2 regions of the Glutamicibacter sp. NPDC088483 genome follow, and region 2 is predicted to be linked to the other one. Evidence: predicted binding sites of a transcription regulator. Region 2 holds the regulator's gene; the other holds the start of a gene.

Region 1 (12,090 bases), on a different contig from region 2:
CAGGATCATGATCGTGTTTGAGTGCAGCCACAACAACGTTGTGCCCGATCAAGCACTCATCCCCGCTACGGGTACCGCCTTGGTCATGGAATTTGCGGCCAGCATTGATGAAGACGCTCGTCCCCAGTTCGATATTGCGTCCAAATTCCGGGTTGAACGGCTCGAATAGCACCACTGACTCGTCAACGTCCATGCCGGTCAACTGCCGCAGCAAATCCCGTACTTGCCCTGGGCTGCGGTAGCCGTTGGCCGGCTCCGCGCAAATGCGCAGCTCGTCTTGGCTAGTGCGATGCATGAGCGCATGCAGCTGCGAACCGGCGGTAATTCCCTGGCCGGCGTGCAAGGCTTCTCAAAGATCACCAATATCCAAGAATTCCCTCATTATCCATTCTTCACAGTGGCTCGAACCATATCGCCCCTGGACCCGCGGCAAAGCCTTTCCCTCAGGTACTGCAAGCAAAGGGATGATCACGGCACAGGGATTCATCTCATGAGGCAGCTCAGCGGCGAGCAACAGCCCCACGGCCATGAATAATGAGCATCCCGTCACAATCCCGGAGATGGCGCCATGCGAATTGGTATTTCCGGCCTGGATACGTGTATAGTATTTCTCGTTGCCCGGTACGAAATCATGAGCACTACAGCTTCTGACTAGTAACGAAGTAGACATGGTGGGTATAGCTCAGTCGGTAGAGCGTCTGGTTGTGGTCCAGAAGGTCGCGGGTTCAAACCCCGTTACTCACCCCAGATCGAAAGACCTGGTTCGGAATGAAAATTCCGAACCAGGTCTTTTCTCGTTTTCGACGCCTTGAAGCGCAATCGGCAAGGCACCGGGCCTCGTTGATTCCAGACCGAACACCCGGAATCCAGAGGCACACACCGCCAGTCCACGCCAGCGAATCCTCCTCGGCGTTCAGCATCGCGCCGCTAGCCGCCAACCCGCCTTCACCGCCGGCAATGGCCACCGCATGGAACCACCAGATGCCCAGGCACCCTGCCGACGCCGAAACAAGCGGATTCCATCATGCGACAACCGGGTCGATTTCGCGTGGAGCGATCCGCAACCCGCGGGACGGCTCCAGGGTTGCATCATTGGCACTGCGCGCCCCTGCACAACGGGCCGTTTGCCTCCACTAGGCCCCGGTCCGAATTATCGTTGGTTCCGGTGAAGCCAACGCCATTACGCGCGGATTCGAGCTGCGGATTCGTCGCCGACAGGACCGGTTGAACATGCGGTTCGAACCTACCGGCGAGCGCAGGGCTGCCCTGATGCGGTGTTAAGTCATATTTCGGTGGCTAGGAACACGGATTCGAAACTATGTTCGAATGGGTTGTGTTTTGGGGTCTATCCCCGTGTTTTTCGAGACTTTTTGCGTTATCTAGTGACTTGAATCGTTGTTTGCCCTGGCGAGTAGGCACGAATTGGCTTGAGCAACCATAATGGATGATGTACTTCGGCAAGCCAGTGAGCTTTATGCCTTCGTTCCATCCACCGAAAGGTACTCCCCCTGTGAAACGCGCGCTCTTTGAAGAGGACCACGAGCAGTTCCGTGAACTGGCTACGGAATTCAACGCCCGGGAGATTTCCGGTAAATACGCTCAGTGGGAAAAGGATCATCAGATCCCCCGCGAGGTGTGGCAGTCTGCCGGTGAAAACGGCCTGCTGGGTCTTGCAGTGCCTGAGCAGTTCGGTGGCATGGGCATCGATGATTACCGCTTCCGTGTAGTGCTTGATGAGCAGCTCGTGCGTTCGGGGCATCTGTCCGTAGCCTTGGCCTTCCACCTGCACGACGACCTGGTGCTGCCGTACCTGCTCTCCTACGGCTCTGCCGAGCTCAAGGCCAAGTGGCTTCCACGCATGGTCGATGGCTCCACCATTACCTCCTGCGCGTTTACCGAGCCTGGAGCGGGGTCCGACCTGCGTGCGGTGCGCACCAAGGCGGTCCGCGATGGGGATGACTGGCTGATTAGCGGCCAGAAGACTTTCATCGGCAATGCTGCGTTTGGCGATGCCGCTCTGGTGCTTGCGCGCACCGATGGCGAGAGCGGACGTGCGGGCGAGCAGTCATTCTCGCTGTTCATGGTCGAGCGTTCCGAGGGGTACACCAACGGCAGCCCCTTCGACAAGATTGGGCTGCGGGCTTCTGATACCGCTGAGCTGTTCTTCGACGATGTCCGCGTCTCGTCTGCGGATCTTGTTGGCGAGGCTGGACAGGGCCTGGCCTATGTCAAGGCGCAGCTTCCCCAGGCCCGTCTGGCTATTGCCGTGGCTGCCTCGGCGATCTGCACCGCGTCTTTCGAGCAGGCGCTGGAGCATGCGAAGAACCGCTCTACCTTTGGCCAGGCGCTGACCGAGTACCAGAACACCCGTTTCGAGCTGGCTAACCTGAAGACTGAGGCGCATGTCACCCAAAGCTTCGTGGACCGGGCCGTCCTGGCATTCAACGACGGCGAGCTGGATCCTTCCGAGGCTGCCGAGGTCAAGCTTTGGGCTAGTGAGAGCGCTAAAAAGCTTTCCGATCAGGCATTGCAGCTGCATGGCGGCTATGGCTACATCATGGAGTACCCGATTGCCCAGTCCTTCACTGCCTCCCGCTTGCTGACCATCTTCGGTGGCACAAGCGAGATCATGCGTGAAACTATTGGACGAGCACTCTAAGCACTTTTGAAAGGAACCGATCACGTGCCTATTCGGCAGATCACTGTTTACGGAGAACCTGTACTTCACAAGCGTGCGGTGGAGGTCACCGAGTTTGATGGCGCCTTGCGCGAGCTCGTTGCCGATATGCACCTCACCATGGATGAAGCGCATGGCGTGGGCCTGGCGGCTCCGCAGATCGGTTTGGGCCTGCGCATGTTCACCTACGTCTTCGCTGACCAGGACGATGCTCCCGAGCGGGGCGTAGTGATCAACCCCAAGCTGACCCTTTCAAAGGTGTCGCAGGCTCCTGCGGATGCTGATGACGACTCCGAGGGCTGCTTGTCCGTGCCCGGGTTGAACTACCCTCTGCAGCGTGCTGACTATGCGAAGGTGGAAGGTTTCGACGAGTTCGGCAATCCGATCTCTTTCGAAGCGCACGGCTGGTTCGCGCGCATCATGCAGCACGAGTACGACCACCTTGATGGCTACCTCTACGTGGACAAGTTGCAGCCACGCTGGGAGAAGAAGTGGAAGAAGGCCAAGAAGGCTCTGGGTTGGGGCGTGCCTGGCAATACCTGGTTGCCGGGTACCGATGAGGATCCATTCGGCCACTAGGCTTCCCGCCGCCTACCGGGCAGTCTTGAAGTCCAGATACCGCTGATGCAGCGCCGCACCGATTTTGCCGGTGGGCGCTGTTTCTGCGTTCCAGACCTTCGAAGCCCTGCCTTGTTCTAGCCAGAAGGGCAGGAACATGCCGTTCTTGCCGGGCAGGATCTGCGCAGCCATCTGCTCGTCGGCTACCAGCGTGCGATTCGCGTAGCCCAGGTAGTACTCGTCAAAGGGACCAAGCAGGCGCAGTGGCAGCCCGGCGGGCTCCATCGCTTCAAGCTCCCGGTGGGCGCGGCTGCCGGCGATGACCCAGTAGCCCTCTCCGCGCTCATCGTTGCCTGCGTCCGCCAGCAAGCCGCCGAGTGCTTCTGCGGCGGCTCTCATGGTGGTCAGCGTCTGTCCCGTGTACCAGGCTGCGTCGCGAAGGGTAGCTGGCCCATGCGAGTGCAGGTACCGGCGCAAGAGTTGCGCCAACGGATCTTCTGGTTCCCGGTGACTTGCAATCCATTCATCCACGAGCACGAAGTCCTGCGCGATGAGTTTCGCGTCTTGTGGAATGGGCCCCTGGCAGATCAACCCGTCCAGGACGAGGACCTGCAGGATAACCAGTCTTCGCTGCTGGCCCGTCTCCACTCCATTCTGGTTCAGTGCCTTGAAGAGCGCGGAGCGGCTGGCTTGCCCGTGCTCCTGCAGATGCGCGCTGATGATGCCAGCTGCCTGGTCAATGTCCTGGGTGCCGATCTGCAGTCCCCGCATCCTTGTGGCCGAGGAGCGCAAGGTGCGTTCACGTGTTGCGCGAGTCATCCAGCGCGCATCTTCGGCCAAGCAGATATGCAGCGTGCCCCGCATGGTCCATGACCGCATGAGCCGTCCTTCGCTGAAGAGCGCATCGACTTGCTGGCGGGATTCTTGCGCTGCGGAGCGCTGAGCCAGCGCGTAGCGTCCTGCAGCGAAGTCCTGGGACTTGGAACGCGAGCATGTGTTCTGCGGCCTGCAGTACGGATTCTGCCGGCTCCAGTAGCAGCTGGCTCGCCATGCGCGCCGCCAGCGTCCGGGTACTGTCTATTAACCAACCTCGATCCAATGCTTGATGGCCTAAAGCCTAGCAGTGCGGGGGTCCAGAGGTGCCCGCGAAGCGGCGCACCTGCAGTCGCCGTTGACGCAGGGGCGGCGCAGGTGGAAACGGACCTCCAAGCCCGGATGCGCGCAAAGGTCGAGACCTGCCTGGACTTTGCTGGAGAGGTGCTGGCCAGGTGCTGGTTCTCGTTGGTGCGCTGGACCCGGGAGGCCCTTTTGGAGGGCGTCGTGCCGCCCGGATGGAATAGCAGACGGGACCATCCCAGCGCGCAATGCGTTGGGATGGTCCCTTCAGCTGCAAGCAGCGGGGTCCTAGGCGGTGACGGCTTCAGCCTTCACTGCAGGCACTGCAGCCGGGTGGGTGCCGGCCATCGATTCGATGACGCGAACAACTTGGCAGGAGTAGCCGAACTCGTTGTCGTACCAAACGTAGACGACAGCGTTCTTGCCGGACACGATAGTGGCCAGGCCGTCAACGATGCCGGCGCGGCGCGAGCCGACGAAGTCGGTGGAGACAACCTCAGGCGAATCAATGTAGTCGATCTGCTTGTGCAAGCTGGAGGTCAGCGAGGTTTCACGCAGGTAGGCGTTGAGCTCTTCCTTGGTGGTCCCGTTCTCCAGGTTCAGGTTCAAGATCGCCATGGAGACATCCGGGGTCGGTACGCGGATGGCGTTGCCGGTCAGCTTGCCTTCGAACTCCGGCAGGGCCTTGGCCACTGCCTTGGCGGCACCGGTTTCGGTGATCACCATGTTCAGCGCTGCCGAACGGCCGCGGCGCTCGCCCTTGTGGAAGTTGTCGATCAGGTTCTGGTCGTTGGTGAACGAGTGAACGGTCTCGACGTGCCCGTGGGTAACACCGAACTTGTCGTTCAGGGCCTTGAGCACTGGGGTGATGGCGTTGGTGGTGCACGATGCAGCGGTAACGATCTTGTCTTCTGCGGTGATCCACGAATCGTTGATGCCGTGGACGATGTTCTTCAGATCGCCCTTGCCCGGTGCGGTCAGCAGAACGCGGGAAACGCCCTTGGCAGCCAAGTGCTGGGACAGTCCTGCCTCATCGCGCCAGCGGCCGGTGTTGTCCACCACGATGGCGTTGTCGATGCCGTGCTCGGTGTAGTCGACGGTGGTCGGATCATTCGAGTAGATGACCTTGATCAGGGTGCCGTTGGCGAGGATCGTGCTGTTTTCCTCGTCGACCGTGATCGAGCCTTCGAAGCGGCCGTGCACCGAGTCGCGGCGCAGCAGCGAAGCGCGCTTGACGATGTCGTCATCCGAGCCCTTGCGGACCACGATGGCGCGCAGGCGCAGGCCGTAGCCGCCACGCTCGATCAGGATGCGGGCCAGCAGGCGTCCGATGCGGCCGAAGCCGTAGAGGACAACGTCCTGGGGTTCAGCGTCGGTTGCGCCGGCCTGGCCAACCTTCTCGCCCAATTCATCGGCCAGGAAGGCGTTCAGATCAGCGGAACCGGATTCCTTGAACTTCTTGTTCACGCGGCCGAGGTCAATTGCTACCGAACCGACGTTCAGGGCCTCGATGGCATCCAGGATGGCCTTGGTGTCGTTCAGGTCGAGCTCTTCGCCATCGATGCGGCGCACTACGCGGTGGGCCTTGATGATGTCGATGGCGGACTGGTTGATCAGCTTGCGGCCGTAGACGGAGGTCACCACATTGTTCTTGCGGTACAGACGTCCGATCAGTGGGATCATGGCCTCGGCGAGCTCTTCGCGCCCGCTCCATTCTTGCTGGGCAACGACAGACTGCTGGGTCACAGAAAATCCTTCCAATTCAGCCGACTCGCAGATCCATAAAGTCGGTTGGCACCGTGGGAAGCACCATTGCTTTTGCGGTGGCACGAGGTAACAGGATCATCCTCGTAAGTACATGATCCATTCTAGACCGTGCGCAGAAAAACTGAGGATCGGGGACTGTGAATCATCTCACCAGCGCACTAAGGGCTGATGCCGGCGCAATCGCAGGAAGGAAGAGCGTGAATGGGATGGCCGATACGCCGGGTTTTGTCGCGCCGAAGCGGGACGGTCATCTATCTACGACTGCCGTTGCCGGCAGCCTCTAGCGGTCCACCCGACTGCATGGGGCGAACAGCCCTCATAACGCAGTCTGTCTGACCTTGCTCCGAGTGGGGTTTACCTAGCCACCCCAATCACTTGGGGTGCTGGTGGTCTCTTACACCACCGTTTCACCCTTACCAGGAAATCCTGGCGGTCTATTTTCTGTGGCACTAGCCTGCGGGTTACCCCGAGTGGGCGTTACCCACCACCCTGTTCTGCGGAGCCCGGACGTTCCTCGGGGCAATTGCTTGCCACGCGACCGTCTGGCCATCCCATTCACTACCAGTCTAATGCGTTGGGCGTGGGCTGCAGACCACTTCCGAACGCTGATTCGATCACAGCCGGCTTCACCCGAACCGCTGCGCCTCAAGCAACCGCAACCAGATTTCGCTGATCGTCGGATAGGCGGGGACCGCATGCCACAGCCGGTCCAGGCTGACCTCGCCGACGATCGCAATGGTGGCCGCATGCAGCAGTTCCGCGGCATCCTGGCCAGCGAAAGTGGCGCCGACGATCACCGAACGCGCCTGGTCTATCACCAGCTTGGCCCGCCCTGAATACCCGTCGGCGTGCAGGCTCGCCCCGGCCACCGCACCCAGATCGTGCTCGATAACCGAAATCTGCAGGCCGGCGTCGAGGGCCTGGCGTTCGGTGGGTCCGACCGCGGCGATCTGCGGATCGCTGAAGACCACGCGCGGCACCGCATGGTGGTCCGCCGTGGCCGCATGCCTGCCCCAGGGCGCATCGAGAACCCCGGTTCCATTGATCCTCGCGGCAATGGCCTCGCCCGCGGCCCGGGCCTGGTACTTGCCCTGGTGGGTCAGCGGGCTGCGCCCGCTGGCATCTCCTACGGCGTAGAGCCAGTTGGTGCCCGCCACGAGCATCGTGTCATCGACCTGCAGCCGCCGGGACGGGTCCACCCCGAGAGCTTCGAGTCCCAGGTTCCCGATCTCCGGCCGCCGCCCGGTGGAGACCAGCACTTCCTCGGCTTCCACGAGGGATCCTCCGGGCAGCTGGAGGCCGGCTATCCCGTGCTCATCGCGGTGGACCTGCAACGGCGTGGTGTCCTGGTGCACCACTACCCCGGCCTCGGCCAGCGACTGGGCCACCAGCTCGCCGGCGAACGGCTCTTCGCGGCCCAGCAGCGACCCGCGGGCAAGGATGGTGACCTTGGATCCGAGGGAGGCGAAAGCGAAGGCCAGCTCCACCCCGGCAACTCCGCCACCGATGATGGCCAGCCTCGGCGGAATCGCCTTGGCCGCAGTGGCCTCCCGGGTGCCCCACGGCCTGGCTTTAGCCAAACCCTCGATCCCAGGCAGAACCGGAGTGGATCCGGTGGCCAGGACTACGGCCCGGGCCGAGTACTCGCGATCCGCCACCTGCACCAGGCCGCGCCCGGAAAGCCGCGCCCGGCCGCGGATCAACTCGATGCCGGCCGAACGCAGCCACCGTTCCTGCCCGGCATCATCCCAGTTGCTGGTGAAGGCGTCCCTCCGCGCGAGCACCGCCTCGGGATCCAGCGCACCAGTCACCGCTTCGCGGGCCCCGGGAACCCGGCGTGCCGCGCGCAGCGCATCGCCGCTGCGCAACAGGGCCTTGGAAGGCATGCATGCCCAGTACGAGCATTCCCCGCCCACCAGCTCGGATTCGACGATGGCCGCCTTCAGGCCCTGCCGGGTGGCATAGTCGGCGGCGTTCTCCCCGGCCGGCCCGGCGCCGATCACGATCACGTCGAAATCGCAGTGCTGCCCGGAGGCAGTTTGGCTAGTTCTCGAGTTCTGCTGGGGCATCCTCTGTCCTTGCTCTGCGTGAAGCGCTGCTGGGTCGTGGGTTCAGCCTAGCCAGATCTGCGCTGCGGGTACATGCCCTGGGCAGAAGATCAGGTGAACTCCGATAAGCTGGAACGCGTGCTTATTTTGTTGCCGCCTTCCGAAGGCAAGACCGCCCACGCCGAAGGTTCTCCGTTCGAAATCGAGGACCTGTCTTTTCCGGAGCTTTCCGGGGAACGCCGCCTGGTGCTTGACGCCCTTGCTGAAGTCTCAGCCCGCGAAGATGCCATGGACCTGCTGGGAGTCGGAGCCTCGCTGGCCAAGGAAGTAGCGCGGAATATCAATCTGCACACCGAGCCCGCAGCCAAGGCGCACGATATCTACTCGGGGGTGCTCTTCGAGGCCCTGGACTACGCGAACCTGGATGAAGCAGCGCAGCGGCGCGCCGATGAATCCATCATCGTGGTCTCCGCCCTGTGGGGTGCCGTGCGTTTTGGCGATCGCATTCCGCCCTACCGCTTATCCATGTCGGTCAAGCTCGAGCCGCTGGGCAAGCTGGCCACCTGGTGGAAGAAGCGCCTGGCTCCGGTGCTGGATGCGGTGGCCGGCGACCAGCTGATCGTGGACGCGCGATCGAGCACCTATGCGGCCGCCTACAAGCCGGCCAATGGCAACACCGTTGCGGTCAACGTCTTCCAGATGCGCAATGGGGTCCCGAAGGTGGTCTCGCACTTTGCCAAGCACACCCGCGGAGAGGTCACCGGTTTCCTGGTCCAGCAACCGGTCGCACCGGAAAACCCTGGAGAATTGCTCGAGCTGGTCCAGACCAAGTGGGAAGCGTCCCTCGTCGAAGACAAGAAGGGCTTGGCGCTGAACATCCTGCTGCCGGAGGACCACCAGTTCACCACAGTGAATTAGCGTCCTTGGGCAAGTCGCCGAAGGCGGCTGGTGCCCTGCCGATGAAGCGTGCTGGCATGGCTAATGCGGCTTCGTCAAAGCGCTGCGACTAGTTCAATCTCGAATCCGGCAGCATCTTCCAAGTACGCCGCGTAGTGCTTTGGTCCCCCGGCGTACGGGTGCAGCTCCGGGAACATCAGGGTGAATCCGTGATCCAGCGCCTGGGAAGCCAACGTTTCCACCGCCTGCCTGGTGCCAGCATGGAAAGCCAAATGATTCAGCCCGGGAGTCAGGCGGTCATGCCGTTGCCTTTTGGCATCCGGTCCGGATTCCAGGACTATATAGAATCCGTCGCGGGCATAGCTGACGCCATCAGCCCATTGGGAATCCACCACATAGCCAAGGCGAGTGAGCAGCCAGCCCAGGGAAGCTGTACTGGCTGCCAAATCCTCAACCCATATTTCCAGATGATGCAGCATGGAACTCACTGACTACGGAGTCAGCACGAAGTCCCATGGATCGGAATTAACTTGGGAAACCTCGATCTCCACGGTGTGCCCAAGATCGTTGAGCACGTTGCCCAAGGCGCGGGCACCAGCCGACAGCCAGACCCATTCCGAAGCGAAGTGGGAGACATCGATCAGGTAAGGGAACCCGCCGCTGGCAGCTTCGCGTGCCTCGCTTGCCGGGTGGTGGCGCAGATCAGCAGTCACGTAGACATCGGCCTGGTGCGAGCGCACCGCGTCAAACAGGGAATCGCCGGCACCGCCGCAGAGGGCGACCTTCCGGATGATGCCCGTTCGATCTCCGGCGACACGTACACCGCCAGCCACCGCTGGGAGCACGGTGTAAACGCGTTCAGCGAAATCCTCGAGCTTCATCGGCTTCTCCAAGAAGCCCACCCGCCCCAAGCCTTCTTCTGGCAGTCCGTCCTTGGACTCGATCAACGGCACGCAGTCCTTCAGCCCGAAGGCATCGGCGAGAGCATCGTTGACTCCCCCGATGGCGCTGTCGGCATTGGTGTGCGCCGTAAGCAATGCGGTTCCGGATTCGATCAGGCGGTGAATGGCTTCGCCCTTGAAATTGGTGCCGGCAACCTGGGTGACTCCGCGCAGGAGCAACGGGTGGTGAGTGATCAGCAGATCGGCCCCACGCTCGATTGCATCCTCGATCACCTCCAGCGTTGGATCAACAGCCATCACGATCTTGGAAATCTGCTGGCTGGTACGTCCGGTCACCAAGCCAACGGCGTCCCAATCTTCGGCCAATGATTTTGGCCAAAGTTCCTCAGCTGCTTCAAGGACGTTACCCAAGGTGGTCTGCGGAACCGAGGTGTCTTCCACCGGTTGCTCAGGCGTTTCTCCGGTAACGGGCTTGAGCGTCGAGGCATCCAGGGAATCGCTGCTCTTCCCCAGGTCTTGCGAGTTATCTGCCTTGCTCTGCATACCCACCACCCTACGCGGTGGGCATGGGGATGGAACAGAATGCAACGCCGCAACGTTGTGAACTGTGTGAGTATTCCCAGCCTTCAGTCCCCTCATCAATTCAGCCCGTTCCTGGACGTCCAGGACACCAAGTTGAGCACCTTCGTACTAGCCGGCGGTTGCTTCTGGTGCTTGGATGCCGTGTACCAGCGAACGCGTGGCGTCCACGCCGTGATTTCCGGATACATCGGTGGCCACACCAAGGATCCGACCTACCGCGAAGTCTGCAGCGGCACCACCGGCCATGCCGAAGGTGTCGCCGTGATCTTTGATCCGCAAGTGGTTCCGGCCGAAGTCATCTTGGACATGTTCTTTACCGTGCACGACCCGACCACGCTGAACCGCCAGGGCTACGACGTCGGTACGCAGTACCGCTCGGCGATGTTCCCGCTCGATGACCAGCAGCGTGGCCTCTTCCAGGACGCCATCGAGAAGTTCTCGCGCGTATACCCCAATCCGATCGTCACTACGCTCGAAGAGTCCAAAGATTTCTATCCTGCCGAGCAAATCCACCAGGATTATTACTCCGAAAACCAGGAAGTCGGCTATTGCCGCGTGATTATCGATCCAAAGATCGCAAAAGTCAGGAAATATTACGCTCAATGGCTAAACGAAGCCTAGTCGCGCTTTTGGCCTACTAGGGTTAGTTGTGAACCTCATAGGTCTCCGGCGGTTACGCCAGATTCCGGCAATTATTTCGCCGCAACCAACTGCGGCCGCATAGAGTCACGTAAGGATTGCATACAAGATGGGCAAGATCTACAACAACGTCACCGAAGTCGTCGGCAACACCCCGCTGGTGAAGCTGAACCGCGTCGGCGAGGGCCTGCCAGGGAACATCGCTGTGAAGCTGGAATTCTACAACCCGGCGAACTCCGTCAAGGACCGCATCGGCGTGGCCATCGTTGATGCAGCCGAGGCCTCTGGTGCGTTGAAGCCAGGCGGCACCATCGTTGAGGGCACTTCGGGCAACACCGGCATCGCACTGGCGATGGTCGGTGCGGCCCGCGGCTACAAGGTCATCTTGACCATGCCTGAAACCATGTCCACCGAGCGCCGTGTGATGCTGCGCGCTTTCGGCGCCGAGATCGTGCTGACCCCGGGCGCCGACGGCATGCGCGGGGCCGTGGAGAAGGCCAAGGAAATTGTTGCGACTTCCGAGAACGCTATCTGGGCGCAGCAGTTCGCCAACACCGCGAACCCGCAGGTCCACGCAGAGACCACCGGTCCGGAGATCTGGTCTGATACCGAAGGCAAGATCGATGTCCTGGTTGCCGGCATCGGTACCGGTGGCACTATCACCGGTGCAGGCCGCTACCTGAAGGAAAAGAACCCAAACCTGAAGATCGTGGCCGTTGAGCCCAAGGATTCCCCGATCCTCAATGGCGGAAAGCCCGGCCCTCACAAGATCCAGGGATTGGGAGCGAATTTCATCCCCGAGGTGCTCGACACCGAGCTCTACGACGAAGTCCTGGATGCCAGCATCGAGGATTCGGTATCGACCGCTCGCGCGCTGGGCGTCAAGGAAGGTATCCTCGGCGGC
Region 2 (12,090 bases):
GATTATAGAAGCGCTCAAGAACGAGCCGAAAGCAGTGGGCACTCTGGTCACTGAACTGGAGATCTCGCAGCCGACTGTTTCCAAGCACTTGAAGGTGCTGCGCGAAGCTGAACTCGTGAGCATGGCCGCTGCCGGGCAGCGGCGCATCTACAGCATTGATACCTCAGCGCTGGAAGACCTCGTGCGCTGGTGCGCCGATTTGGTACCTGCCCAACCGGAGGGCCAAGAGCTAGTAACCACGCAGGCCGAAGCCGAGGGGCAGCTGGCAGCGGTATCGAATCCAACGGCTCAGCAGATCGGGCGGCGCGTTGGCCAAGGCCTGGAACAAGTTACTGGACGTGCGCAAGAGTTTTTCGAGAAACTTCCGCGGTTCGGGCGTCGGCGCTAGCTCTTGTCCAGTCATCGGCGCTGCAACCGTGCAATATGGTCAATCTTTTAAGTTACGCGCGCAATCCTGTTTTATAACATGAAAATTTTGTTCAGAATGCCCAGCATGGCATTCTCGTGTGCGGGGCAGTGACGCCGGCAATGAGGCCCCTTGTGCGCCTGTGCCTGCCCCAAGTGATGAGGAGAAAAACTTGGATAAGCACTTAGCGACGATTCGCGACGAAGTCTTCCGCCGCAATCCCGGCGAAGCAGAATTCCACCAGGCCGTCACGGAAGTATTCGACAGCCTTGAAGCTGTATCGGTCAAGCATCCTGAATACGCCGAAGCCGCAATCCTGCAGCGTTTGTGCGAACCTGAACGCCAGATCATCTTCCGAGTGCCATGGGTTGACGACGAAGGCCGCGTGCAGATCAACCGCGGCTTCCGCGTTGAATTCAACTCGGCTCTGGGCCCATACAAGGGCGGTCTGCGTTTCCACCCATCGGTTTACCTTGGCATCGTCAAGTTCCTGGGCTTCGAGCAGATCTTCAAGAACTCCCTGACCGGCATGCCCATCGGCGGCGGCAAGGGCGGCTCGGACTTCGACCCGCGCGGCAAGTCCGATGGCGAAGTCATGCGCTTCTGCCAGTCCTTCATGACTGAGCTCTACCGCCACATTGGCGAATACACCGACGTGCCAGCCGGCGATATCGGCGTTGGCGGCCGCGAAATCGGTTACCTCTTCGGCCAGTACAAGCGCATCACCAACCGCTACGAGTCCGGTGTGCTGACGGGCAAGGGCTTGAGCTGGGGCGGTTCCCTGGTTCGCCCGGAAGCCACCGGCTACGGCGCAGTGATCTTCACTGAAGAAATGCTCAAGACCCGCGGCCAGACTTTCGATGGCCAGCGCGTGGTCGTTTCCGGTTCGGGCAACGTGGCAATCCACGCCATCGAGAAGGCGCAGGCACTGGGAGCGAAGGTCGTTACGGCTTCCGACTCGGCCGGCTTCATCGTTGACGAGGGCGGCATCGACCTGGATCTGCTGCGTCAGATCAAGGAAGTTGAGCGCGGCCGCATCTCCGAGTATGCCGAACGCCGTGGCACCAAGAAGGTGAAGTACGTTGCCGGTGGCAGCGTCTGGGACGTTGCAGGCACCGTGGCGCTGCCCTGCGCAACCCAGAACGAATTGGGCGCTGAGGCCGCAAAGAAGATGGTTGCTGCTGGCACCATCGCAGTGGCCGAAGGCGCCAACATGCCTACTACCGCTGAAGCGACCTCGATCTTCCAGGATGCAGGGGTGCTCTTCGGCCCGGGCAAGGCTGCCAACGCTGGTGGTGTTGCTACCTCGGCTCTGGAGATGCAGCAGAACGCCAGCCGCGATGCATGGAGCTTCGAGCACACCGAGCGTCGCCTGACTGAGATCATGGTCGGCATCCACACCAGCTGTGCTGCTACTGCAGACGAGTACGGCATGCCGGGGAACTACGTCGCCGGCGCCAACATCGCGGGCTTCGTGAAGGTCGCAGACGCAATGCTCGCACAGGGCGTCATCTAATAATCTGCAGCGCTGCAATCCGCGTGAATTCATTGGGGACCCGGTGAAATCACGCGGATTGTCTCGTTCAGGCATCAAAAAATGTGATTCAGATGGTCACGTGTGTGTTTCGTGATGCAAAAGTTACAAAAGTGCGATTAGACTAGTACAAAGCGAACGTGAACCTGAACCGCCGATGTTGATCCAAAGTCGTGTAAGTTCATCTTCGCAAAATTAACGCGACGAATAAGAGATCAGCGTCAGGAGAATATCCCGCATGACGGATAAACAGAATTTTGCCGGAGCCCGTTTCATGACTGTGGCCGAAGTGGCCGACATGATGCGCGTTTCCAAAATGACCGTTTATCGGCTGATCCACGCCGGTGATTTGCCTGCTGTTCAGTTCGGTCGCTCCTATCGCGTTCCGGAAAACGCCGTGGAATCATATCTGAATGCCGCGGCCATTGATCCGCAGCACGGTACCGGTTCTTACGGTCGATAGTCCGCGCGATGGTCAGAGCATGACCGAAAAGCGGGTAATCTGTTAAGGAACGTTTAACGTCCGGTCAACCTTGTCCTTGGGCTCGCGCGCAAGCAGGCATTTGGGGTTGACGCATTTATTTAGTTTGTGAGGAACCACTATGGGCTCTGTTATCAAGAAGCGCCGCAAGCGTATGTCGAAGAAGAAGCACCGCAAATTGCTTCGTAAGACCCGCCACCAGCGTCGTAATAAGAAGTAAATCTACTTCTGAGCATTTGCCGCTTGGCAATCATCGCCACCGCTTCACAGTGAAACTGTTGAACGGTGGCGATTGCTTTATCCAAAGCCGCCCAGCGCCGGCCTAAGAGCCGGAACGGCGCAGAATGGACCGTCGCGCCGCCCAGAGCGCACCAAGCACTCCAGCGGCCTTCAGGCCTAGTTTGGCGGCTCGCTGGCCGGTGCGGAAATCGTAGACCTGCCAGCCGCGGCGCTTGGCGTAGGCGCGAAGCCGCGCATCGGGATTGATGCATACGGGGTGTCCCACAGCTTCAAGCAAGGGAACATCATTGTAGGAATCCGAGTATGCCCATGATTTCGACAGCGAGATGCCGCGAGCCTTCGCCAGGGTGCGCACCGCTTGCGCTTTTTCCGCAGCGTGCAGGATCGGGCTGGCCAGCGCTCCGGTGTAGAAACCGTCTTCGCTGGCCACTACAGTGCCCAATGCACCGGTAAGTTCGAGACGTTGCGAGATGACATTCGCCACTTCCAGGGGAGTGGCAGTGACTAGCCAGACTTCACGGCCCACCGTCCGATGCTGGCGAGCAATGGCTACCGTACCGGTCCATAGCTTGGGTTCGATGTATTCGTCATAGATCTCGTTGCCGATCTTCTCGATCTCGGACACCGGGATCCCTCGGACCATCATCAACGCACGGTCGCGAATCTGGTGAATGTCCCCTAGGTGCTCACCGCGCGCGGCGAAGCGCAACTGCTTGAGCGCGAACCAGAGGATTTCGCGGAATTGGAAGAAGCGGCGCTCATGCAGTTTCCGGGCCAGCAGATACAGCGATGCACCGCGCACAAGGGTGTTATCTACATCGAAGAAAGCGGCGACCGTGTCCGGAGCCAGGGCGGAATTCGGGCTGGGGTGATGATCGATGGAAGACATTTGATCCAGTTTATTTCATTGCCAAGTTTAAGGGCGGTTACGGCTCGTGAGATTATAGGCAGGTGAGTACTTTGAATCAGATCCAGCTGTTGGTTCGAGAAGGCTGCCACCTGTGCCAGGCCGCACGCGCAACCGTGGCCGAGGTGACTGGCCGGTTGAATATGGAGTTTTCCGAACTGGATATTGACCAGCACCCTGAATTGCTGGCCAAGCACCACGAGGAAGTGCCGGTTCTGCTGATCAACGGAGAAGTCCGCGACTTCTGGCACATCGACGCACAGCGTCTGGAACGACTACTGAGCAGCTAGCCGCTGCCGAATAAATGAAAATGCGTTGTGCTCTTCAAGAGCACCGAAAAGTGCGGGAGAACGAAGATGTCAGAGCTTGAAGCCCGGGTCCTGCCTGAGGCCACGCTGGCTCGACTGACCCAGTACTTGCGCGCGCTGAACGCCTTGGAAGCCCAGGGCCTGGAACGCACCAGTTCCGGGGTGCTGGCCAAGGAAGCTGGAGTGAACCCCTCCATCCTGCGCAAAGACCTTTCCTGGTTGGGTTCTTACGGAACCCGCGGGGTGGGCTACGTGGTCCGCGAACTGGCAGAACATATCAGCCGCACCCTCGGCCTGAACCAGGACTGGCGTGTGGCCATCCTCGGCGCCGGTAACCTGGGGCGCGCGCTCAGCGGATATGCAGGCTTCAGGACTCGTGGCTTCAACGTCAAGGCGATCCTGGATATCGACCCCGCACTGGTCGGCAGGCCGGTCGGCGAGCTGCACGTGGAAGCGATCGCGGACTTGGCCGCAGTGGTTGAACGCGAAGAAATCAACATCGCTGTTCTGGCAATTCCGGGCGATGCTGCGCAGGACCTGGTCTACGAACTGGCCGCGCTTTCGGTCCGCTCGGTGCTCTCGTTCGCACCGATGCCGCTTCGCGTACCCGCGGGCATGAACCTGCGGCGCGTTGATCTTTCCACTGAATTGCAGATCCTGGCATACCTCGCCGTTCAAGGCTGAAGCCGCGCAGACGAGAAAAGGCGTAGCCGCGTTATCCTTTGGGTGGATGGAGCGGCTACGCCTTTATTGTCCCTGCAGGGCCTCGCGAAGAGGCTCGGCCATGCGTTTAGCGGAAGCCGGCCAGGCGAGCCTGGCGGCGCTGCGCAATGTATTGCGAAGAAGGGCGCAACCAGGCGAAGACCACGCCTGCAATGCCCAACAAGATGCCCACAACGTAGACAGCGTTGATAATTCCGGCTTGAGTGTCAGCGAACATGCTGATCATTGGAACGATAGTCACCAGATTCAGCAGTGAAAGCGCACCGAGGATCGTGGCGATAATTCGCATGGCGCCCACGCCGCGGCCAACGAAGAAGCCCACCAGGAAATACAGGGCCAAGGTGATGATCATGGAGATAATCACGAAGGTCGACATCATGGAATTGATCTGGGCCATGAAGGCCTCAGGGCTTGCCATCATCTGTTCAACCAGTGGATCCTGCTCCATGCCCGGGGTGCTTTGCATCTGGTTCTGGAACTCTTCTTGCACCAGCGACCACTGCTGGCCAATCATGTTGGCCATCATGTTGGAGTTGGTCATCAGCCAGCTGGCGAGGGCACTGAAGATGCCCGCGAGCATGATCAAGCCAAAGGCGATAGCCAAGGTCCGTGGCCGCTCGGTCGGCGGCTGCACGCCGGCGTAACCTCCCTGCTGGGCATACTGGTCGTAGCCCGGTGCCTGCGGTTGCCCGTAAGGATTCGGATTCTGACCGTACGGGTTCTGGCCGTACGGCGAGGGCTGCTGGCCGTAGGGGTTTTCGCCGTACGGGTTCTGCGATGAACCCTGGCCGGAAGGGCCCGGGTTGTTGGGCTGGCCCGGCTGGTTAGGATCGTTGTCGCTCATGATGCGTCCTTCTGGGTCGAACTGTCTTATTAACTAAGCGTAGTGGCAGTCGGTTGTGAGCAACCCCTCCGAAAGGATGGTTTTTCCATATGGGATTCCAATGCGTGTCCTGTGAATAGTTGACGGTGGCCACAATATGGCTAATTTGCACCGAATATTTGAGACACTGGAGGCATGCCTTTATCGACCGTCCATTTGTTGCGCCACGGGGAAGTTTTCAACCCTGACCGTATGCTCTACGGCAGGATCCCCGGCTTCGGGCTCTCGGAACTCGGATTCCAGATGGCCGATGGGGCAGGAGAATATTTTGCCAAGCGCCAAGCAGAAGGCGGCAACGTAGTGCGCCTGGTGGCCTCACCGCTCCTGCGAGCCCAGCAGACAGCCGCGCCGACCTCCAGTGCTCTGGATCTGCAGGTCCACACCGACGAGCGGGTTATCGAAGCCGGCAACAAGCTGGAAGGGCTGTCCAAGGTTGCGGAGCACCTGCGTCAGCCGAAGTACTGGCCGCTGCTGGTCAACCCGCTGAAGCCTTCATGGGGCGAACCATATGCCCAGCAGGTTGCTCGCATGCGCCTGGCCATGGATGAGCACCGCAAGGCCGCCCTCGCCGAGCACGGCGAAGGAGCGGAAGTCATTATCGTCAGCCACCAGCTGCCGATCTGGGTTACGCGCCGCGCCGCCGAGAAGAAGCCGCTGTGGCACGATCCGCGCCAGCGCGAGTGCACTCTGGCTTCCATCACCAGCTTTGATTTTGAGGGAGACGAATTGGTCTCCGTGCGTTACACCGAGCCGTGCCCCGAGCTGCTTGCCGGCGCGGCGAATATCCCTGGAGCCTAAAGCAAAATGACAGATCCTGTGCCTAATCCTCGCCACTTGAGCCGCCGCACCATGTTGCGTTCGCTCATGGTTGCCGCCGCCGTGGTGCCCTTGGCTGCCTGCAGCGGCAAGGAAGATGCGCTGACCGCGCAAGCAAACAGCGGCGACGGCAAGAACTACATCGCTGGCGACGGCGCCGTGGAAGAGTACGAAGTTTCCAAGCGCAGCGAACCGGTTGCCCTCAAGGCCACCACCTACCATGGCACCGATATCGACTTCACGCAGTGGCAGGGCAAGCCCGTAGTCATGAACTTCTGGTATGCCGCCTGCGCTCCGTGCCGCATCGAGGCACCGGATCTGAAGGAAATCGCTGAAGGCTTCGGCGAGAAAGTCGAATTCATTGGCGTCAACGTACGCGATGAAGCCGAAGCGGCGAAGGCCTTCGAGCGCACTTTCGAGATCCCCTATGAGTCGGTACAGGATACCTCCGGGGACATCCAGCTGGCGATGACCAAGTACGTCCCGTTGCAAGCGGTTCCATCCACCTTGGTGCTGGACCGCCAGGGCCGTGTCCGTGCCCGCGTGATCGGTGCCGTAGAGCCTGGCACCCTGAAGTCATTGATCGACTCCGCTCTGACCGAAGAGTTGTGAGCTGATCAGTGACCACTAATCCCTTTGCCGACATCGTCCTGGACGGGTCGTTGCTGCTGGCTGCCCCAGTAGCACTGCTGGCCGGGCTGGTCTCCTTCCTTTCGCCTTGCGTCCTGCCGCTGGTGCCGGGCTACCTCGGTTACGTCACCGGGTTGACTGGTGCGGATCTGAAGGAGCACCGGCGCGGCCGCGTGGTCTCCGGCGTACTGCTCTTTGTCCTGGGATTCTCCGTGGTCTTCATCGCAGCGGGCGTGCTTTTCAGCCAGGCCTCCGCGTGGCTCAGGTTCAACGGCTCCTGGGTCACCCAGGCGTTGGGCCTGGTCGTGGTCTTCATGGGCATCGTGTTCATGGGCGGCTTCTCCTGGATGCAGCGTGACCGCAAGATCCACAGGAAACCGCCTGCAGGCCTGTGGGGTGCCCCGGTTCTGGGGCTGACCTTCGGCCTGGGGTGGGCACCGTGCATCGGCCCCACCTTGAGTGCGGTACTGATCATGTCCACCGGTGTGGACGCGAACGTAGGGCGTGGAACGCTGCTGACTGTGTTCTATTGCCTCGGATTGGGTTTGCCCTTCATCCTGATTGCGATGGGGTTGCAGCGCGGCATGCAGGCGCTGGCGTTCTTCCGCAAGCACCAGGTTTTCATCATGCGTTTGGGCGGGGGACTACTCATTGCCTTGGGACTGGTCATGGTGACCGGTCTGTGGGGAACATGGGTAGCAGAACTGCAAAACTGGTTTGCCAATGAAGTGAGGTTGCCAATTTAATGGCGAAACAACAACGGAATTCCAAGGGAACTGGCGACGCGCCTGCCCTGGGATTCATGGGTTCCATGCGTTGGATCTGGACCCAGCTGACATCGATGCCGACAGCTTTGTTCTTGCTGTTGCTGCTCGCCGTTGCTGCGGTACCGGGATCGATCTTCCCGCAGCGCGACGCCAACCCCGAATCTGTAGCCCAGTACCTGGAACAGCACACCACCGCTGGTCCATGGCTGGATCGCTTCCAGATGTTCGAAGTGTATTCATCGGTGTGGTTCTCCGCGATCTACATCTTGCTGTTCGTCTCGCTGATTGGCTGCATCATCCCGCGTGTGAAGAAGCACGCCAAAGCCTTGCGCACCCCGCCGCCGAGGACCCCGGTGCGCCTGGAACGACTTCCCCAGTACAGCTCGCATGAAATTCTGGAAGGCGAGACGGATACGCCCGATGACCAGCAGGTCATCGAGGATTCGTTCAGGATCCTGAAGAAGCGCGGCTACCGTGTCGAACGCCGCGAGGATGCCACCGGGGCCTCGGTTGCCGCAGAGCGCGGGTATACCCGCGAAATCGGCAACCTGCTCTTCCACATCTCGCTGATGGGCGTACTGGCTTCGGCCGCGATCGGCGGAGCCCTGGGCTACACCGGGCAGCGCGTGGTTGTCGAGGGGGAGACCTTCGTGAATTCGCTGGTGGCCTACGACTCCTTCACCCCGGGCACCGGCTTCAATGCCGATAATTTGCCGCCCTTTGCTGTGACTCTGGACAAATTCGACATCATCTTCGACCGCGAATCCGAATCGCATTTCGGACAGCCGCTGGACTTCACCGCCCACGTCAAGGTGCGCGAATCGGCAGATGCCGAGCCAGTGAAGCAGGAACTGAAGGTCAACCATCCGCTGCGGATCAGCGGCGGTGACGTGTACCTGGTCGGCAATGGCTACGCCCCGGTGATCACCGTCAAGGATGGCAACGGCAACGTCTCCTATTCCGGCCCGGCGGTTTCCATTCCGCAGGATTCGGTCTACACCTCGATGTTCGTGCTGAAGGTTCCGGACGCCGAGCCATCGCAGCTCGGCTTCCAGGGCTTCTTGCTGCCAACCGCACTAGTGGATGAGAACGGCTTCGGCATCTCGGGCGACCCCAACGCCATCAACCCCCAGCTGCACCTGAACTCGTACTCCGGGAATCTGGGCCTTGACGACGGCAACCCGCAAAACGTGTTCGTGCTGGACACGGAGAAGATGGAACCGCTGAACAGCCGTGATTTGGATGCCGGCGGCATCATCCTCGAAGCGGGGCAGACCTACGAACTGCCCGACGGCAAGGGCTCGATTACCTTTGAAGACCTCAAGCGCTTCGTCGCATTGGACATCAATCATGACCCGGGCAAGCTGCCAATCGGCATTTTCTCAGGTCTGGCGCTAATCGGCCTTGCGGTCTCGCTGTTCACCCCGCGACGCCGCGTCTGGGTGAAGCTGAAACAAGAAAACGGCAAGCGTAGTATCGAGTACGCACTGCTGGCACGTGGCGAGGATCCGCGTCTGGAACGCGAAGCTGCAGAACTACAGAAGATCTTTGACAAGGCTTGGCCATTGGCAAGCCAGGAGCAGAACCAAGGAGCAGTAAATGGATAACGCTGGGGCATTAGCGCCAATCAATGAAACGCTGGGTGAATACAGCCAGTTGTTCATGCTGCTGGCCGCCATGGTCTACGGAGTGGTCTTCATCATTTTCGCCTTGGACCTGGCAAAGACCAACAAGTCCATCAGCGAAATGGATTCCGAAGCGCTCAAGCGCGACGAGGAACTGCTGGTTAGCGCCGGCGGCGCCGTGGGCACCAAGCCCCGTTCGCGCCGGGGTGCCGCTGTGCGTGCCGACAACGTCGGCGAGCATATCGTGACCGACAAGATGGAGTACACGCAGTTGTCGGCCAAGCGCCCCACGGCTCGCATTGCCGTGGTGCTGATGTGGCTGGCCGCTGCCCTGCACGGCGGTGCCGTGGTTTCCCGTGCGATAGCCGCGCACCGAGTGCCCTGGGGCAACATGTACGAGTTCCTGTCCACCGGTGCATTCCTGGTGGCTCTGGTCTTCTTGCTGGTGCTGATCTTCAAGGACCTGCGCTTCATGGGATCCTTCATCTCCGGCCTGGTCACCTTGATGCTGTGCGGTGCCACCATCGGCTTCCCGACACCGGTTGGCCACCTCGTTCCTGCCCTGCAGTCGCCATGGATCGTCATTCACGTCTCCATCGCCGTCCTGGCGTCGGCACTGTTCGCCATCAGCTTCGCCATGAATGTGCTGCAGCTGGTACAGCATGCTCGCATGAACCGGCTGGCCGCTGGCCAGGACGACAAGCTGCCCTTCATGCGCGTGGTGCCAGGTGCCGGCGCATTGGAGAACTTCGCCTACCGCATCAACACCATCGGCTTCGTGATGTGGACCTTCACTGTCATCGCTGGTGCGATCTGGGCTGAGGCCGCTTGGAGCCGCTACTGGGGCTGGGATCCAAAGGAAGTCTGGTCCTTTGTGATCTGGGTTGTCTACGCAGGCTACCTGCACGCCCGTGCCACCGGTGGCTGGACGGGCCCACGCTCGGCCTGGTTGTCGATCATCGGCTTCCTGTGCGTGGTCTTCAACTTCACCATCGTGAATATCTTCTTCGACGGTCTGCACTCCTACGCCGGAGTCTAGTTCCTAAGAATCCAGCACTGCGAGCGGTTTCCCTTTAGCGGGGAGGCCGCTCGCAGTACTTTAAGCGTTCGTTGCAGGCCCTGGTACTTAAGTGCGGGGCACTGACGGGCGCCTGCCCCCGTCCGTCCCTCCAGCGCCCGTAGAGGAAGCCCCGCGCCCCGGGCCGCCTGCAAGAATGCCCGACGCTCCCACGAGGCATGAAAAAAGCCCAGCGGCGCTGGCACGCGTGCTGGGCTGGTTGCCGGAATCCCGGCAGAACTAGGTGGTTATTCGGTTTCAGACGAAGAGCTGTCGGTGCCTTCTGGCTTGTTCTTGCGTTCTGCACCTGGCTTCGGTTCCTTGGCCTCAGGCTTGGCTGGTTTCTCGCCATCGGCCTTCTGCACGTCTTCACGTTTAGTGAGGTCTTGCTCACGCGCCTTCGAGTCGGCTTCACGCTGCTGCTGGCGGCGCCAGACCTCCAGCTGGCGCAGGAAATCCTCATCGTCGTCCGGAGCCATGGACTTCTGCGCAGGGGCTCCATTTGACGCAACAGGGCGACCTAGGAGGAACCACAAACCGGCTCCGATTAGCGGAAGGAGGATGACGACCGCAATCCACGCAGGCTTAGGCAATGAACGAATGCTGCGGCGCTCTGCACGAGCGCATTCGATCAGGGTATAAATCGTCAAAGCAACCGAAACCACTGCGGCGAAAATCAATAAGCGGACCATGCTTCCATTCTAGTGATAATCCTGTTCACAGGTTCACCGGTAGAATTGAGACTATGCAGTTTGTGAAATATAGCGTTATCCGCCTAGGCATATTCCTAGCCGTTTTCTTGGGCCTCTGGTTAGGTATGAAGTGGCCAATCTTCGTTTCCGGAATTATTGGCCTGGTCGTGGCCTTCGCGGTGGCCTACCTTTTCTTCAATAAACTTCGGCTAAAGGCGAACGAAGATATCCGCAACGCTTTCAGCAAGACCTCGGCAAACAAGACCAGGATGCAGCTAGCTGATGAAGCCGTTGAGGATGAATTCGACGAATCACAGCGCAAGCAGACCCCTGGCGCCGAGTAAATTTCCCCACGCAGGTTCACCTCGAACTGCATAGCCCAGCCATTAGCGCATGGCCGGCATGACAATTAACGAGATGGGCTGGCCGGATCAATTGATCCGGCCAGCCCATCTCGTTTTTCCTTCTGCAGCGGTGGCTAGGCCAAAACCTCGATGGCGATAGCCAAGGAGAAGAGCACCGCATATACGACATTGACCATGCCGGTCTGCTTAAGCACCAGCACCAGCTTTGGCAGCTGCTGCTCGCGAAGCATCAGCAGCGATGGAGCCACTGCAGGAACGAAGGTGAGCAGGACCAGCCACATCCATGGGAAGGCGCTGGTGGCCAGCAAAGGGAGGAGGATGGCTACCGCCAGCATCAGCACGTAGCTCAAGCGGGCATTGTGTTCGCCAAGGCGCACCGCCAAGGTAACCTTTCCCACCTCTTTATCGGTAGGAATGTCTCGCACATTATTGGCCATCAGCAGAGCGCAGCCAATCAGGCCGGTGCCGATGGCACCCCACAGCGAAGCCATGGTCAGCTGGTTGATCTGGGTGAAGGTGGTACCCAAGGTGGCGACCAAGCCGAAGAAGATGAAAACGTAAATATCGCCCAAGCCGCGGTAGCCGTAGGGGTTCTTGCCGCCGGTGTAGCCCCAAGCGGCGAAGATCGCGGCGACGCCTACCAGCAGCAGCGGCCA

What was found. Region 2 encodes Rex, which represses fermentation and respiration genes when NADH is low (regulators of the CRP and FNR family bind a similar motif). Its sites were predicted from a motif close to CTTGTGAANNNNTTCACAAG; they were not measured.
Region 1: a site for Rex is predicted at 6,253-6,272, ahead of ACIP6G_RS05065 (glyceraldehyde-3-phosphate dehydrogenase). Genes of this name have one in related genera too.

The regions. Positions count from the first base shown of each region.
Region 1 is NZ_JBIVMP010000002.1:179,429-191,518, reverse strand. It holds gene ACIP6G_RS05090 (DapH/DapD/GlmU-related protein) at 1-295, opposite strand, end outside; tRNA gene ACIP6G_RS05085 (tRNA-His) at 672-747, shown strand; gene ACIP6G_RS05080 (acyl-CoA dehydrogenase family protein) at 1,511-2,659, shown strand; gene def (peptide deformylase) at 2,684-3,256, shown strand; partial or broken gene ACIP6G_RS05070 (winged helix DNA-binding domain-containing protein) at 3,269-4,201, opposite strand; gene ACIP6G_RS05065 (glyceraldehyde-3-phosphate dehydrogenase) at 4,640-6,097, opposite strand; RNA gene rnpB (RNase P RNA component class A) at 6,317-6,672, opposite strand; gene ACIP6G_RS05055 (dihydrolipoyl dehydrogenase family protein) at 6,745-8,187, opposite strand; gene ACIP6G_RS05050 (YaaA family protein) at 8,305-9,084, shown strand; gene ACIP6G_RS05045 (VOC family protein) at 9,159-9,542, opposite strand; gene ACIP6G_RS05040 (Nif3-like dinuclear metal center hexameric protein) at 9,555-10,508, opposite strand; gene msrA (peptide-methionine (S)-S-oxide reductase MsrA) at 10,641-11,168, shown strand; gene cysK (cysteine synthase A) at 11,296-12,090, shown strand, end outside.
Region 2 is NZ_JBIVMP010000001.1:673,047-685,136, reverse strand. It holds gene ACIP6G_RS03345 (ArsR/SmtB family transcription factor) at 1-388, shown strand, start outside; gene gdhA (NADP-specific glutamate dehydrogenase) at 579-1,922, shown strand; gene ACIP6G_RS03335 (helix-turn-helix domain-containing protein) at 2,179-2,403, shown strand; gene ACIP6G_RS03330 (30S ribosomal protein bS22) at 2,543-2,641, shown strand; gene ACIP6G_RS03325 (HAD family phosphatase) at 2,744-3,550, opposite strand; gene ACIP6G_RS03320 (glutaredoxin family protein) at 3,613-3,858, shown strand; gene ACIP6G_RS03315 (redox-sensing transcriptional repressor Rex) at 3,886-4,560, shown strand; gene ACIP6G_RS03310 (hypothetical protein) at 4,667-5,443, opposite strand; gene ACIP6G_RS03305 (histidine phosphatase family protein) at 5,618-6,280, shown strand; gene ACIP6G_RS03300 (TlpA disulfide reductase family protein) at 6,287-6,910, shown strand; gene ACIP6G_RS03295 (cytochrome c biogenesis CcdA family protein) at 6,919-7,674, shown strand; gene ACIP6G_RS03290 (cytochrome c biogenesis protein ResB) at 7,674-9,302, shown strand; gene ccsB (c-type cytochrome biogenesis protein CcsB) at 9,295-10,359, shown strand; gene ACIP6G_RS03280 (PLD nuclease N-terminal domain-containing protein) at 10,626-11,069, opposite strand; gene ACIP6G_RS03275 (DUF4229 domain-containing protein) at 10,970-11,413, shown strand; gene ACIP6G_RS03270 (1,4-dihydroxy-2-naphthoate polyprenyltransferase) at 11,548-12,090, opposite strand, start outside.